One region of the Arhodomonas sp. AD133 genome, then DNA from elsewhere that is predicted to be linked to it. Evidence: predicted binding sites of a transcription regulator. Region 1 holds the regulator's gene; the other holds the start of a gene.
The links. Region 1 encodes FliA, which starts transcription of late flagellar genes. Its sites were predicted from a motif close to GCTAAAGTTNNNNNNNNNNCNGCCGATA; they were not measured.
Positions count from the first base shown of each region.

Region 2: the regulator FliA is predicted to act here: its motif matches at 5,425-5,452, upstream of ACPEES_RS09620 (chemotaxis protein).

Region 1 is NZ_JBNAZM010000027.1:54,189-61,877, forward strand. It holds gene flhA (flagellar biosynthesis protein FlhA) at 1-597, shown strand, start outside; gene flhF (flagellar biosynthesis protein FlhF) at 646-2,046, shown strand; gene ACPEES_RS14770 (MinD/ParA family protein) at 2,079-2,918, shown strand; gene ACPEES_RS14775 (RNA polymerase sigma factor FliA) at 2,915-3,640, shown strand; gene cheY (chemotaxis response regulator CheY) at 3,741-4,121, shown strand; gene ACPEES_RS14785 (protein phosphatase CheZ) at 4,126-4,875, shown strand; gene ACPEES_RS14790 (chemotaxis protein CheW) at 4,887-7,109, shown strand; gene ACPEES_RS14795 (protein-glutamate methylesterase/protein-glutamine glutaminase) at 7,129-7,689, shown strand, end outside.
Region 2 is NZ_JBNAZM010000012.1:112,804-120,492, reverse strand. It holds gene ACPEES_RS09645 (HPF/RaiA family ribosome-associated protein) at 1-212, opposite strand, end outside; gene ACPEES_RS09640 (lytic polysaccharide monooxygenase) at 334-1,287, opposite strand; gene ACPEES_RS09635 (HDOD domain-containing protein) at 1,497-2,930, opposite strand; gene ACPEES_RS09630 (AMP nucleosidase) at 3,076-4,548, opposite strand; gene ACPEES_RS09625 (LysE family translocator) at 4,755-5,381, shown strand; gene ACPEES_RS09620 (chemotaxis protein) at 5,492-6,406, shown strand; gene ACPEES_RS09615 (methyl-accepting chemotaxis protein) at 6,559-7,689, shown strand, end outside.

The sequences.
Region 1 (7,689 bases):
TTGCTCGGCCACGACGAGGCGCAGAAGCTCCTCGACATGCTCGCCCAGCAACAGCCCAAGCTGGTGGAAGAGCTCGTCCCCAACACCCTGTCGCTCTCGGTGGTGGCGAAGGTGCTGCAGAACCTGCTCGCCGAACGTGTGCCGGTGCGGGACATGCGCACCATCGTCGAGACGCTGGCCGAGCATGGGCCGCGGATGCAGGACCCCACACAGCTCACCCAGATCGTGCGCGAAGCGCTGGGACGGATGATCGTGCAGAGCATCGGCGGCATGAGTGCGGAGCTGCCGGTGATCACCCTGGAGCCTCAACTGGAACAGTTGTTGCTAGATACCATCCAGGGGGCGTCCGAGGGCGCCGCGGGTTTCGAGCCCGGCCTTGCCGAGCGGCTGCAGCGCTCACTCACGGAGAGCGCGCAGCGTCAGGAGCTCGCCGGCCAGCCCGCGGTGCTGCTGACCTCGCCGCAATTGCGCGGTTGGCTGTACCGGCTAACCCGTCACGGCACACCGGGGCTGCATGTGCTCTCGTATAACGAGATCCCGGATGACCGCCAGGTGCGGATCGTGGCCACGGTGGGGCAGCAGCAGGTCGCTCAGTAACAACGGTGCCTCGCGCACTATTGGCTACCAGGGATGCGGAGTGACGGCATGAAGATAAAGCGGGTGTTCGCCGAAGACATGCGCCAGGCCATGCGCCAGGTCCGGGACGTGCACGGGCCGGATGCCGTGATCCTCTCCAGTCGCCGTGTCGAGGGCGGGGTGGAGGTGATCTCGGCGGTGGACTACGACGAGAAGGCCGTTCGCGAGGCCGTGGCGGAGGCCGAGCGGGGCGTGTCCCCGACGCCTGCCAGTTTCAGCGACACGCTCGCACGGGCCGAGCGTGAATCCACGGCGCCGGCCGCGCGTACAGACCGCCCGCGCCTGTCCGTCACCGTCGGTGACGACGACGAGCCGCCACCGGCCGACGGGAATCCGACGGCCGACGACGTTTCCCCGGCGCCGCTCGATCTCGAGTACGAACGCGCCGATGCCCCCGCGTCGACACCGGACCCGGCTGCCGGGGAGCAGGCACCGCGGCGTGCCAGTGCCGATCGCATCCAGTGGACGCCGGAGCCGGCCATGCAGGCAATGCGGGAGGAGCTCAGCAACCTGCGCACGCTCTTCGAGAATCAGCTCACGCTCATGGAGTGGCAGCAGATGGGCCGCGCCAAGCCCGTGCGCGCGGCGCTGCTGCGCCGGCTGCACGCGATGGGGCTGGCGGCGGACGTCTGCCGCGGTCTCGCCGACGCAGTGGGGGCCGAGGAGGACCTGGAGCAGGCGTGGGGACAGGCCATGAAGCTGGTGCGCCGTCACCTGCCCACCGCCGACGACGAGATCGTCGACCAGGGCGGCGTGGTGGCCGTGGTAGGGCCCACCGGCGTGGGCAAGACCACCACCGTCGCCAAGCTCGCCGCGCGTGCGGCGTTGCGCCATGGCCGTCACCAGGTGGCGCTGGTGACCACTGACAACTTCCGGGTGGGTGGCCAGGAGCAGCTGCGCAGCTTCGCGCGCATTCTCGGTGTGCCGGTGCATGCCGCGGCCGACGGCGAGGAGCTCACCGCGCTGCTCGCCGACCTCGCCGACCGGCGTCTGGTGCTCGTGGACACCGCCGGCATGAGCCAGCGCGATATGCGGCTTGCCGAGCAGTTCCGCACTCTCGCCGCCGGCGAGCGGCAGGTGCGGCCCTATCTGGTGCTCTCGGCGAACACGCAGCTTTCGGCGTTGATCGAGACGTTACGCGCTTTTCGCGCTGTTGCGCCGGTGGGTTGTATCCTGAGTAAGACGGACGAGGCCACGAGCCTGGGCGGCGCGATCACTGCCGTGATGCGCAGCCGCCTGCCGGTGGCCTACGTGGCTCACGGCCAGCGTGTGCCCGAGGATCTGCGCCCGGCCCGTGCCGAGGCGCTGCTGGAAGAGGCCGAGGCGCTGGCCGAGCGTTACAAGGCGGCCACCGAAGACGACGAATCCCTCGCCGTGGCGTTCGCGGGTACTGCGGCGCGGCGGGGTTGAGGGGCATGGATCAAGCGGCGGGACTGAGACGCATGTCGGAGCCGAAACCGGTCAAAGTGATTGCCGTGACCAGCGGCAAGGGCGGGGTTGGCAAGACCAACCTCTCGGTAAACCTCGCCACTGCGCTGGCGCGTGCGGGCCGTGGCGTGATGCTCTTCGACGCGGACCTGGGGCTTGCCAACGTCGATGTGCTGCTCGGGTTGTCGCCGCGGCGCAACCTCTCGCACGTGCTTGACGGCGAGGTCAGCCTCGAGGAGGTCCTGCTCGACGGTCCCGAGGGGGTGCACATCGTGCCCGCGTCGTCGGGTACCCAGCGCATGGCGGAGCTCTCCCCGGCGGAGCACGCGGGACTCATCCGCAGCTTCAGCGACCTGTCCGTGGACCTGGATTACCTGCTGGTGGATACGGCGGCGGGTATCTCCGATTCGGTGATGAGCTTCGCGCGTGCCGCCCGCGAGGTGCTCGTGGTGGTCTGCGACGAGCCCTCGTCCATTACCGATGCCTACGCGCTCATCAAGGTACTCAACCGCGACCACGGCGTGACGCGCTTTCACATGGTGGCCAACCGCGTGCCCGGGCCGCGTGAGGGCCAGGACCTCTATGGCAAGCTCGCGCGGGTCACCGACCGCTTTCTCGACGTCACCGTGGAGTACGCCGGCGCTATCCCGGAGGACGAGCGCCTGCGCGCAGCCGTGCAGCGCCAGCGACCGGTGGTGTCGCTGTATCCGGGTAGCCCGTCGGGCCGGGCGTTCCAGGCACTCGCCGATCGCGTGGAGCAGTGGCCGCTGCCGAGCCGTGCCGACGGCCAGCTCGAGTTCTTCGTCGAGCGGGTGATCCGCTATGGCAGCCGGGTAGGGGAGTTCGCGGGATGAACGGACCCTCGATGTACGAAGCCGTGCAGGGACAATGCGGTGACGATCTGCTGGTGCGCCACGCGCCGCTCGTGCGTCGAATCGCGCATCACCTCGCCAACCGCCTGCCGCCGAGCGTGCAGCTCGAGGATTTGATCCAGGCCGGCATGGTAGGGTTGCTCGAGGCCGCCCGCCAGTTCGATGCCGGGCAGGGGGCGAGCTTTCAGACCTATGCGGGCATTCGCATTCGCGGCGCCATGCTCGACGAGATACGTCGCCTCGACTGGACGCCGAGATCGGTGCACCGGCGCTCGCGCGAGGCGGGCGAGGTGATCCAGGCGCTGGAGCACGAGCTCGGACGCGAGCCGAGGGATGCGGAGGTGGCTCAGCGGCTCGGGGTGTCGCTGGACGAGTACCACGCTACGCTCACCGACGCTGCCAGCGCCCGGCTGTTCAGCATCGACCAGGAGGATCCGACGACCGGCGAGGCCCACGAGCCCCAGGGCGACGGCCCGTCGCCGCAGGATGTGCTCGCCGACCGGGGCTTCCGCGCGGATCTCGCTGCAGCCGTCGCCAAGCTGCCCGAGCGCGAGCAGCTCGTGATGCAACTCTATTACGATGAGGAGCTCAATCTGCGCGAGATCGGCGAGGTGCTCAGTGTCAGCGAATCCCGCATCAGCCAGATTCACGGCAAGATCATGCTAAAGCTTCGTGCGCACCTTGCCGATTGGATAGAGAGGTGAGAGTGCATCTCCGGCGGCCCTCCGCACCCGAGAGGCGCCGGCCGCCGGCACGGTTACCGCGAATTCGCTCAGGGGGAATAGCGTGGCATTGAACAAGAACATGAAGATCCTCGTCGTGGACGATTTCTCCACGATGCGTCGGATCATCCGGAATCTGCTCCGTGATCTCGGCTTCGAGAACATCTCCGAAGCCGACGACGGCAACACCGCGTTGCCGATGCTACAGCGCGGCGGGTTCGATTTTCTCATCACGGACTGGAACATGCCGGGCATGAGCGGCATGGACCTGCTAAAGGGTGTGCGCGCCGATCCGGATCTGGCCGACCTGCCGGTGCTCATGGTCACTGCCGAGGCCAAGCGGGAGCAGATCATCGCTGCCGCCCAGGCGGGTGTGAACGGTTACATCGTCAAGCCCTTCACTGCCGTGACGCTCAAGGAGAAGATCGAGAAGATCTTCGAGCGCATCAATGCGGGGGGCTAGCGCCATGACGACCGACGACCGCAGCCAGCAATACCTGGCGCTCGCCCGCGATCTCATCGAGCGCATCGAGGGCGGTGACGAACAGGGGATCCAGGAGACCATCGATGAGCTGACCCGATTGCGCGAAACGGAGCTCTTCCGCGAGATCGGCGTGCTCACCCGCGAGCTCCACGAGGCACTCAAGTCTTTCCGCGTGGACAGCCGTCTGTCGGACATCGCTTCCAGCGAGATTCCCGACGCCAGGCAACGGCTGAACCATGTCATCGACGTGACCGAGAGCTCCGCGCATCGAACCCTCGAGGCGATCGAGACGAGCCTTCCCCTGGTGGACGAGCTGCGCGCGCAGGGCAACTCGCTCCACGAGCAGTGGCAACGCTTCCGCCGTCGTGAGCTTTCCGCCGACGAGTTCCGCAAGCTCAGTCAGGAGGTGGAAGGCTTTCTCGCACTCGCCGGCAGCCACGGCGAGGCGCTCAACCATTCCCTCTCCGATGCGCTCATGGCGCAGGACTACCAGGACATCACCGGCCAGATCATTCGCCGGGTGATGACGCTCGTCCAGGAGGTCGAGGACGGGCTGGTCGGACTCGTGCGGCTCGCCGGTCCGAGGATGACTGAAGAAAAGAGCAAACCTGCCGATAAACCCACCGAGAAGAGTCAGCCGGAGGTCCACGGCCCGGCGGTACCGGGACAGGACCAGGATGTGGTGTCGGGGCAGGATGAGGTGGACGACCTGCTCTCCAGTCTCGGCTTCTGAAGGGGGCGCGCATGGCCATCGATCCGCAGGACGATATCGTCCAGGACTTCCTCGTCGAGTCGCGGGAGATCCTCGAATCCCTCGGCGAGCAACTGGTCGCTCTGGAGCGCAGCTCCCAGGATCGCGATCTGCTCAACTCGGTATTCCGGGGATTTCATACCATCAAGGGCGGTGCCGGCTTCCTGGGGCTGGACGAGCTCGTGGACGTCTGCCACCAGACGGAGGACATCTTCAACCTCCTGCGTCAGGGCGAGAAGCAGATGTACCCCGAGCTCATGGATGATGTGCTCAAGGCGCTGGACGTGGTCAACGATATGTTCGACCGCCTGGATGCGGCACAGGATCTGGAGGCGGCGCCGGAGGCTCTGCTGCAGTCGTTGCGGCGGCACAACCAGCCCGACGCCGACATGCCCGCCGCGCCCGAGGGGGATGCAGCGACGCCGACGGCCTCGGCGGATAACACATCCGCAGGCGGGGGTGGGGATGCCGCGTCCGGCGACATCAGCGACCGGGAGTTCGAGGCGCTGCTCGATGCCCTCGACGGTGGTGAGGAAACCTCCGACGGCGCCTCCGGGCAGAAGGCCGGGGACGTGTCGGCGGACGGTGAATCGTCCGGGAGCGACAGCGACGAGATCAGCGACGACGAGTTCGAGCGGCTGCTCGACGAGCTCCACGGTGACGGCCAGCACGGCGGTGTGCCCCAGCAGCCGGCGGATGCCACTCCCGCCGCGAGCGGCGATGGTGACGAGCACATTACCGAAGACGAGTTCGAGCAGCTCCTGGACGACCTTCACGGCAGCGGTAAGGCACCGAAGGCTGGTAGCGAGGCGCCGGCCGCCAGTGCTGCCGGACAGCAGGAGCCCGCCGGGGCGGCGTCACCGCAGCGCTCGGAGCCCGCGAAATCGTCCCCGGCTCCGGAATCCGGTACACGCGAGACCGCTTCCGGCGGCAGTGGGGGTAGCGCCAGCGGGGGAGGCGGCGGCAGCGCGCCCGCGGAGCCCGGCGGCGGTCAGCCGGCGGCACAGCCGCAACGCGGCGAGACCAGCGTGCGCGTGGACACCGCCAAGCTCGACGACATCATGAACCTGGTCGGCGAGCTCGTACTGGTGCGTAACCGCCTCTCGACTCTGCGCGGCGAGCTCGGCGACGAGCGTCTCGCGCACGCGGTGGGTAACCTCGAGCACGTGACCTCGGATCTGCAGAGCGCGGTGATGAAGACCCGCATGCAGCCCATTCGCAAGGTCTTCGGCCGTTTCCCGCGAGTGATCCGCGACCTCGCGCGCAGTTTGCAGAAGGAGGTCCAGCTCGAAACCAGCGGCGAGGAGACCGATCTCGACAAGAATCTGGTGGAGGCGCTGGCCGACCCACTGGTCCACCTTATCCGCAACTCCGTCGATCACGGCCTGGAGTCGCCGGACGAACGCGTCAATGCCGGCAAGCCACGCACCGGCACCGTGCGCCTGTCCGCCGAGCAGGAGGGGGATCACATCCTGCTCGTGATCGCCGACGACGGCCGCGGCATGGATGCGGAGAAGCTTCGTCAGCGCGCCGTGGACAAGGGTGTGCTCGACGCGGAATCGGCGCGCCGGCTGGACGAGAGCGAGTGCTACAACCTCATCTTCGCGCCCGGGTTCTCCACCAAGGACCAGATTTCGGACGTCTCCGGGCGCGGTGTGGGCATGGACGTGGTGAAGAACCGCATCTCCCAGCTCAACGGCACCGTCGATATCGACTCGCGCCTGGGCGAGGGGACGACCATCCGCATCAAGGTGCCGCTCACCCTCGCCATTCTGCCGACGCTCATGGTGCGTATCAGCGGGCGCAAGTTCGCCCTGCCCATGTCGGTGGTGCGCGAGATTTTCGAGCTCGACCGGCGGCGCACCAACGTCGTCGACGGTCGGTTGACCGTCATGGTGCGTCAGCGCGCGATGCCGCTGTTCTTCCTCGAGCGCTGGCTCGACCGCCTGGGCGCCGAGGCCGTGGTGCCCGCCAAGGCGCTGGAGCCGGGCGAGCAGGAGGAGGACTCCCAGGTGGTGACCGTCGCCATCGGTCACCAGACCGTGGGCTTCGTCGTCGACGAGGTCATCGGTCTGGAGGAGGTGGTCATCAAACCCCTCGGCGCGATGCTCCACGGCCTGCCCGGGCTCGCCGGCTCCACCATCACCGGCGACGGCAGCATCGCGCTGATCGTGGACATCCCGAGCCTGATCAAGCAGTACGGCTCACGCCTGTAGGGATTCAGGAGGACCCGCTTTGGCCAACGTTCGGACCCTGATCGTCGATGACTCCGGCTTCTTTCGCCGTCGTATCCGCGAGTTGCTGGATGCCGACCCCCAGATCGAGGTCGTCGGGGAGGCGGCCAATGGCCGGGAGGCGGTCGACCAGGTCCGCAAGCTCCGTCCGGACGTCGTCACCATGGACATCGAGATGCCGGAGATGGATGGGATCGCCGCGCTGCGCGAGATCATGCGCCGCTATCCCACCCCGGTGCTGATGTTCTCGTCGCTCACCTACGACGGCGCCCGGCCGACGCTCGCCGCGCTGGAAGCGGGGGCGGTGGACTTCCTGCCGAAGCGTTTCTCCGACATCTCCAGCAACCAGGAGCATGCACAGCGGCTGCTGCGGGAGAAGGTGAAGCTGGTCGGCCGCCAGGGCGCCCGCCGCAAGGCCGCTGCGCCGACCGCGCCACGGGAGACACGCGGCACGGCCCCGCGTCCGGGCACCGCGCCGCCGCAGAGACCGGCGGCGCGCGGACCGGAGCTTCAGGCCGGCAAGGTGCGGCTGGTGGTCATCGGCACCTCCACCGGCGGGCCG
Region 2 (7,689 bases), on a different contig from region 1:
ACCACCACCGGCGACAGGCCTGCCGGGTGTGCCTCGATGGTGCAGACGGTGTCCACACCGCCTTTGCCGGCATTGGTGTCCTTGAGGTAGACCTCGACGCGCGTGACCCGTTCGCCGAAGCGTCGTTCCACCCCCGCGAGTTTGTCGCGGACGTGGCGTTCGAGCGCCGGGGATGTCTCCATGCCTTCGCCGGTGTTGAGTTCGAGCTGCATAGCACCTCCCGCTTCATCGCACGGTAGGGGAGCTGCCGTCGATCCTGCGGGAATGCAAGGGGGGGGGCGATGCTTGATCGGCGGCGGCGCCGGACGGGGGCGCCCGCCCGGCGCGACCGCGTCAGAGCTGCTTCCAGGGCCCGTCGGGATCACTGGAAGGCACTTGCCCCTGGTTCCACCAACGCGCCTCCCACTGGTTACCATCGTGTTCCACACGGTCACCGGCGGTGTAGGTGGTTTCCGTACTCCACGCGGGCAGGCCGCCGTCACCGGTGTCCAGTCGCTCCCACACGGGCGCGGTCGCGGGGTTGTCGCCCTGGGTCCACCAGCGGTTACGGTACTTCGCGCCCTCGTAGCGCACTACCTGACCGGCCTCGTCATAGACCTGGTCGGGGTTCCATGCCGGGATGTCGGTACCGCCGTCCCCGTCGCCGGGATCGCCGGTTCCGTCGCTGCTGACGAAGACGTCGCTGCAACCACCGAATATCTCGCCCGTGCCGTTATCGGTCTGCCAGATGGTGTAGATGACATGGTTGCCGGACTTCTCGGCGGGCACGGTACAGGAGAAGCGCCAGCGGCCGTCGTCGTCGAGGCTGAGCGCACTGTCGGCGACGGTGCAGAACGGCTCGGACTCGAGGGACTCCCATCCGAGGGGCTGCGTGCGATCATAGCCGTCGCGGGTGATGAACAGCGCGATGCGCTTGGTGGCGTGAACGGCCGTGGGGTAGTAGGTGAATTTGTGGGTACCGGGCGCCATGACGGTGCTCGGGAAGTCGCCCGGCATCTCGTCCAGCGGTTCGAACTTCGGGATACCCAGGCTGCATAGTTCCCCGTCGGGGATATTCTCCCGGTAGAGGTCGAAGACCCCGTCCATGCGCACGCCGTTCCAGTCGTAGATGGCCGTGCCGAGTGCCTGGCAGGAAGGCGAGCTCGGAGACTCCGGTCCGTCCTGGAAGCAGGCGTACTGGCGGCTCATGGGGGCGCTCAGGCTGCCGTGGGCGCCGGCGCTCGTACTGGCGCCGAGCAGGGTCAGGCCGAGCAGGGTGGTGATGGTTCGGGTTCTTGTTTCAAGCATGGCGATACGTCCTTGATTGCCGATGGGCGATCCGGTATCTGACTGCTTGTGGGACCTAATGGTCTTGCGCAGCCATGAAACCAATATGTGTCATTGGCGTTAAAAGGCTAGAACAAAAACCCAATTTAAGCCAATTGGCCTGATGGGGCCCAGCGATTACGTAAATTGGTTCATGGTGGGTTGCCACCGTGTGCGGTGACTCGAGGGCGCTATCGCGCCATGACGAATTCCAGCGCCAGGTTGGCCTGCTCGCAGAAGTGGCAGAAGCCGTCGAAGCTTACGTCGTCCAAGGGCGTGGCGCTGGTGCGACGGTCGGCATACAGCACCCCGATGTCCTTGCCCTGGACCACCAACGGCCCCAGGAAGAAGTCGGCACCAAGGCTGGTGCGTACCGCCTGTGTGAGCCATTTCCGGCGGTGTGCCTCGCCCAGGCGAGCGGTCCACAACGGGTGCTGGCGTGCCAGAGTATGGCGCACGATCGCGTAGTCCGGCGCATCCAGCTCGAAACCGAAGCCGCGCTGTAGCTCACCGCTGTCGCCCAGCGTGTAGCGCACGCTCAGATGCCGGCGGTCGCGGGAGAGCACCGCCACCAGCGTGCGGTCCATACCGACGCCGCGATAGATGCCTTCGAGGACCATGTCCAGCACGGACTGGAGATCCGGGTTGTCCTGGAGCAACTGAGAGAGCTCGCGGAGAATGCGCAGTTGCAGCTCCGGGCACGGCTGTGACGGGCCAGTGGAGGAGGCCGGCTGCGCCGGTGCGCACGGATCCGGGTTTGCGGGGATCAAACCGAATGCCTCGGCGGCCCGGTGTACCTCCGAACGCGTCTCGTCCAGCAACCTCGTGATGTCCTCGGGCGTTGCGCCCGTGTGGGCCGCGATCTCCCGCGTCAGGCGTTGCACGGCCGTGGAGTCCCAGCCGTGTTCGCGCACGGCGCGTTCGACGCGATGGCCGAGGTGGACAGTGCCCGCGCGGCCGGTGGGGCGGTTCGGGTTGCTGTCGAGGGTCTCCTGCACGACTTCCCCGAGCTTCCAGCGCCGCGTGAGCGAACGGGTGAGATTGTTAAGGCTGAATCCGAGGATCTCGCGCTCGATGTCGTTGCGGGGCTTGTCGCCGGCGTCGAGCGCGCTCTCCATGCGCTGTGCCTGGGTGTCGTCGGCATAGCACCAGAACGCCATGGGGCCGAGACGGTAGAGCAGTGCGGCGATGAACACTTCCTCGGGCTCCGGGTCTCCGGTGCACCGTGCGATGGCCTTGGCATACACGGCCGCGAAGACGGACTCGTGCATGAGCTCCAGCAGTTTCCGGCGGGCACCGGCTCTGAGGAAGGTCTCGATGACCGCCACCGATGTGCCGATGGTGCGCACCGTTTCGAACCCGAGGATCACGACGGCGCGGCTGATGGTGGTGATGCGCCTCGAGGCGGAGTTGTAGTACACGGTGTTCACGGCCTTGATCACGCCCGAGGTCATCGCCGCATCCCTGAGGACGATACGGGCCAGATCGGGAGCCGAAGTCGAGCGGTCGGTGGCGGCGCTGTGCAGGCGCCGCACGGTATCGCCGAGAACCGGCATGTCCTGTTCGCTGAGCTGATCCACCCAGCGTTGCAGGGATGAGTCCCCCGTTCGTGCACCCTCTGACATGCCCGGCATCTCCCCCTCTGCTGTCTCGACCCGGTCCGGGCCGTCCCCTTCCCCACGATGCTACGCGTATGGAGGGGCCGGGTGTAGACGCGCCCCGCCGGCGGCAGCGCATCGCCGGCGGAGTGTGCACCGTTGCAGGAGGCGGTCACCGAAAGGCGGGTTCGTCGAAGCTGCGCAGCTTGCGCGAATGCAGTGCGTCGATGCCGGATTCCTTGAGAATGCGGATGGTCTCGAGCCCGATGGTGAGATGTTGGTTGATGCGCGTGCGGTAGAAGGCGTTCGCCATGCTGCGCAGCTTGAGCTCGCCGTGCATCGGTTTGTCCGAGACGCACAGCAGCGTGCCATAGGGCACACGCAGCCGGAAGCCGTTCGCCGCGATGGTGGCGCTTTCCATGTCGACCGCGATGGCACGGGACTGGCTGAAGCGTTCGTAGAGCTCTTCGAAGCGGAACTCCCAGTTGCGATTGTCGGTGCTGGCGACCGTGCCCGTGCGCAGGCGGGTCTTGATCTCCGAGTCGGTCAGGCCCGTCACGCTCGCTACCGCTTCCTCGAGCGCCACCTGCACCTCGGCGAGCGGCGGCACGGGAATCCACAGCGGGAGGTCCTGATCGAGGACGTGATCCTCGCGGATGTACGCGTGAGCGAGGACATAATCGCCGAGCTGTTGCGAGCGCCGCAGCCCGCCGCAGTGACCCACCATCAGGCAGCAGTGCGGGCGCAGCACCGCCAGATGGTCGGTGACGGTCTTGGCGTTCGAGGGCCCGATGCCGATGTTGATCAACGTGACGCCGAGGCCATCGTCGCGCTTGAGGTGATACGCCGGCATGGGCGGCTGGTGGCGCGGCGGCTCGTGATCGCTGCCGGGGTGGTCGAAGCGCGGGTTCGGAGTGACTACGTCGCCGGGTTCGACGAATGCCGTGTAATCGTGGCCATTGGCGACCTGATCCTGACCGTAGGCGATGAAATCGTCCACGTAGCGCTGGTAGTTGGTGATCAGCACGAATCCCTGGAAGTGACGCGGATCGGTGCTCGTGTAGTGGTGCAGCCGTTGCAGCGCCAGGTCCACCCGCTGGGCGGGAAACAGCGACAGCGGATACGGGTGGCCCGGGGACGTGCGATAGGTGCCGTTGGCGATGGCGTCGTCGATACGTCCGAGGTTCGGCAGATGGAAGATCTGCTCCATCTCACGGACCTGTTCGCGGGTGAGATCCGCCGTGGCCTCTTCGATGACGAACGGCAGCGGGATCGGCTCGTTGCTGACACCCACGTAGACCGGCACTTGGTGATTGGCGATAAGCAGCGAGAGTTGCTCGTGGAAGTAGTCGGCGAAAATGTCCGGCCGCGTTACCGTCGTCCCGTGTACGCCGGGATTGCGCAGGGAGCCGTATGTGGGACGGGAGACGGTGACGAGGTGATCGTTGTTTACTTCGATGCCCACGTACGGGTAGCAGGCGTTCAGCCCGGGGCTCGGTTGGTGGTCGCCCGCGACGAAGCGCCGGTGGCGTTCGCGAAGATGCTGGACGGCGGTCTCGTAGAGTTCGGCGATGCGTGCGACGGCTTCGTCAGCGCTGTGGCAGGCGCGAAGGTGGCGTACGTCACCGTGTCCCGTTCCCGGCATGAAGTGGTCTCCCTGTTGGTTCCGTGTAACCATGCGTCGAGCGAGCAACGGTGGTTGCGCCGAGGCAGTCACCGATCGATCGCTTCTTAAAGAAGGTTAGTAGCTGACAAGTCGACCGAGTGCCGTGTTCCCGACTCGGCGTCCGTCCCGGCACCGGGCGGGAATGTCACCGGGGCGGTCGGCCGTTGCAGGGAGCGTGGCAGCCGATGCTGGGAACCGAGAATCTGGCCGGATTTCTTCTGGTAAGCCTTGTGCTGTGGCTGACGCCCGGCCCGGACACGATGTACATCCTCTCGCGCAGTATCACCCAGGGCTGTCGGGCCGGTTTGCTCTCCTGCCTGGGCATCGGCGCGGGGATACTGCTGCATACGGCGCTCGCGGCGGTGGGGCTTTCCGCGGTGCTGGCGGCATCCGCGTGGGCGTTCACGGCGGTGAAGGTCGCCGGCGCGGGCTATCTCGTGTACCTGGGCATTCGCTCGATCATGACTCCCGCGGGTGCCACGACGGCGCCAGGAATCTCCGCGGCGAATGGATGGCGCATCTTCCGCGAGGGTTTCGTGACCAACACGCTGAACCCGAAGATAGCGGTTTTCTTTCTCGCCTTTCTGCCGCAGTTCGTGGATGCCGAGGCAGTAGTGGGGCCGGTGCCGTTCGTTTTCCTGGGAGTGGTATTCGTTACCGGGGGAACGCTGTGGTGCGCGTTGGTCGCCGTTGCCGCGGCGCGCCTTACCGGCGTCCTGCGGGCGCGCGCGCGAGTACTGCGCTGGATGGAGCGGATCGCCGGCAGCGTGTATGTCGGGCTGGGGCTGAACCTCCTCAGAGCACGAGGCTGACCGGAGGGCGCCGCTCGTCCACGCGCCGGGGCAGGTACATCACCCTCAAGTTTCCCGCTTCCCCGCCGATGCAACGGAGAGCAGGGGGAATTCGCACAGGTAGGGTGACGGTGACCAGAAACACTACACAGACGGCGGAGACGGACCAGCGCAGTGGTGTGTTCGAGCTGCTGTGCTTTCGTGTCGGCGCGCGGCGCTACGGCATCACTGTCTTCAAGGTGGAAGGGGTGGTGCCCGCCCCACGTGGTCGCACGCTGCTGGGGGCGCCGCCGGGGATCGCCGGTATCGCGCGTATCCGTGACCGGACCGTGCCACTGGTGGATCTCGCGCCGTTGCTGCATCCCGACGCCATGCCGCAGACGTTCCAGAACGTCATTCTCACCGACTGCGAACGCCGGCTGTTGGGCTTCGGTGTCGGGGACATCGAGGGCATAGTACGCGTCGCCTGGAAAGACGTGATGAAGCCACCGGCCGGTGCCGGACGGGACTCGCAGATCATGGGGGTCGTGCGCGACGACCACGGCCTCATCCAGCTGCTCGAATTCGAGGAGATCATCGATCGGGTGGCACCGCTCGCCGCGCAGGCCCTGGACGGGCACGGCGGTGCGCCCGCGCCACCACCGGGCGCCCAGACCGTTCTCGTGGTGGACGACAGCCGGCTCGCGCGCAGCCGTATGAGCCGCACGCTCGACCAGGCCGGCTGGGATGTGCTGATTGCCGACAACGGCGAGCAGGCGCTGGAGCTGCTGGAGCGCTGCGACCGCGAAAGCCCGGAACGCCTGCAATGCCTGCAGGTGGTCGTCTCCGACGTGGAGATGCCCGGCGTCGACGGATACACGCTGTGTCAGCGTCTGCGTGCCGACTCCCGCTTCTCTCACCTGCGACTGCTGCTGCACACCTCGCTATCGGGCCAGTTCGACGAGTACAGCCTGCGCCGGGCCGGGGCGGATGACTTCCTCTCCAAGTTCGATGCGGGTGAGCTCGCCCGCCGGGTGCACCGCCTGGCGACCGAGGAGGCGGGGTAGGCCCCAGCGTCCAGGATACCCCAGATCCCCGATGACTCCCCATGCCCCGCCGGCGTGATCGCGCCGGCGGGATGCTTCGTCGCGTTGCGCACGGCCACAAGCCGGTTCGCGACGCCATTCGCTCACGACCAAACAGGTAGCGGAACCGACGGATGTCGATCTCACGAAAACTCGTTCTTGCCTTCTCCGTGACCATCGTCCTGGCCGTGGCGGCCGTGGCCAGTATCGCGATCACCGAAGCGCGCTCCAGCGCCGTCGACGCCTTCAACAGTGCCAGTCTGCGCGAGATCCGCCAGATCGATGGCGCGATGACCGGCTTTTTCGATCGCATGCGTGAGAGCGTGGCGTATCTGGCCACCGCCGAGGTTACCCGTCAGGCGGACGAGACGGTCACCCGCTATATGGACCGGGCGGACAGCCGGATGATGACGCCGCTCGAAAATGGCGCAGTCGAGGCGGACATTTTCCGCTTTCTCGGACATTTCGGGCAGAACCACGACGCGCTGACCTACGTATACACGGGCACCACTGACGGCGGCTTCGTGCAGTGGCCCAAGCGCGAGAGCCCGCCCAACTACGACCCCCGCCAGCGCCCCTGGTACCGCAAGGCCATGGCGCAGCGCGGCGAGGTCGTGCTCACCGACGCCTATCGCTTCGCCACGGAGGACATCATCGGCGTGAGCCTGGCCCGCACCGTGCCCGCGCCGGGCGGTGGGGTGGCCGGCGTGCAGGCCGTCGACGTCTCACTGGAGCAGCTCACCGACATGGCGCGGGCGATTCGGTTCGGGGAGGCCGGCTACATGCTGCTCGTGGAAGACACCGGTAAGGTGCTCGTCGACCCGAGCGAGCCGGAGCACAACTTCGAACCCCTGACCGGGCTCGGCGAGCCTGGGTACGAAAGGCTAGCCGCCGCCGAAGACGGTGCCCTGACGGTGTCGCTGGGCGGAGAGTCCTATCAGGCTAACATTTATACCTCGCAGCAGCTCGGGTGGAAGTTCATCGGCCTCATTCCCCGCGCCGAGGTCATGGCCCCGGCCAATCGCCTGAGCTGGCAGATCGCCATGATCGGGCTCGTGTCCATCGTGATTGTGATCGGTCTCGCTGTGTGGCTGTCACGGGCGCTGACCCGTCCGATTAACCGGGTGACCGAGCGCTTGCGGGACATCGCCGCCGGCGAGGGCGATCTCACACAGCGTCTGCCCGTCGAGGGCCGTGACGAAATGAGCCTGCTCGCCGAGCAGTTCAACGCGTTCGCCGAGAAAATGCGCGGCGCCATCTCTGAG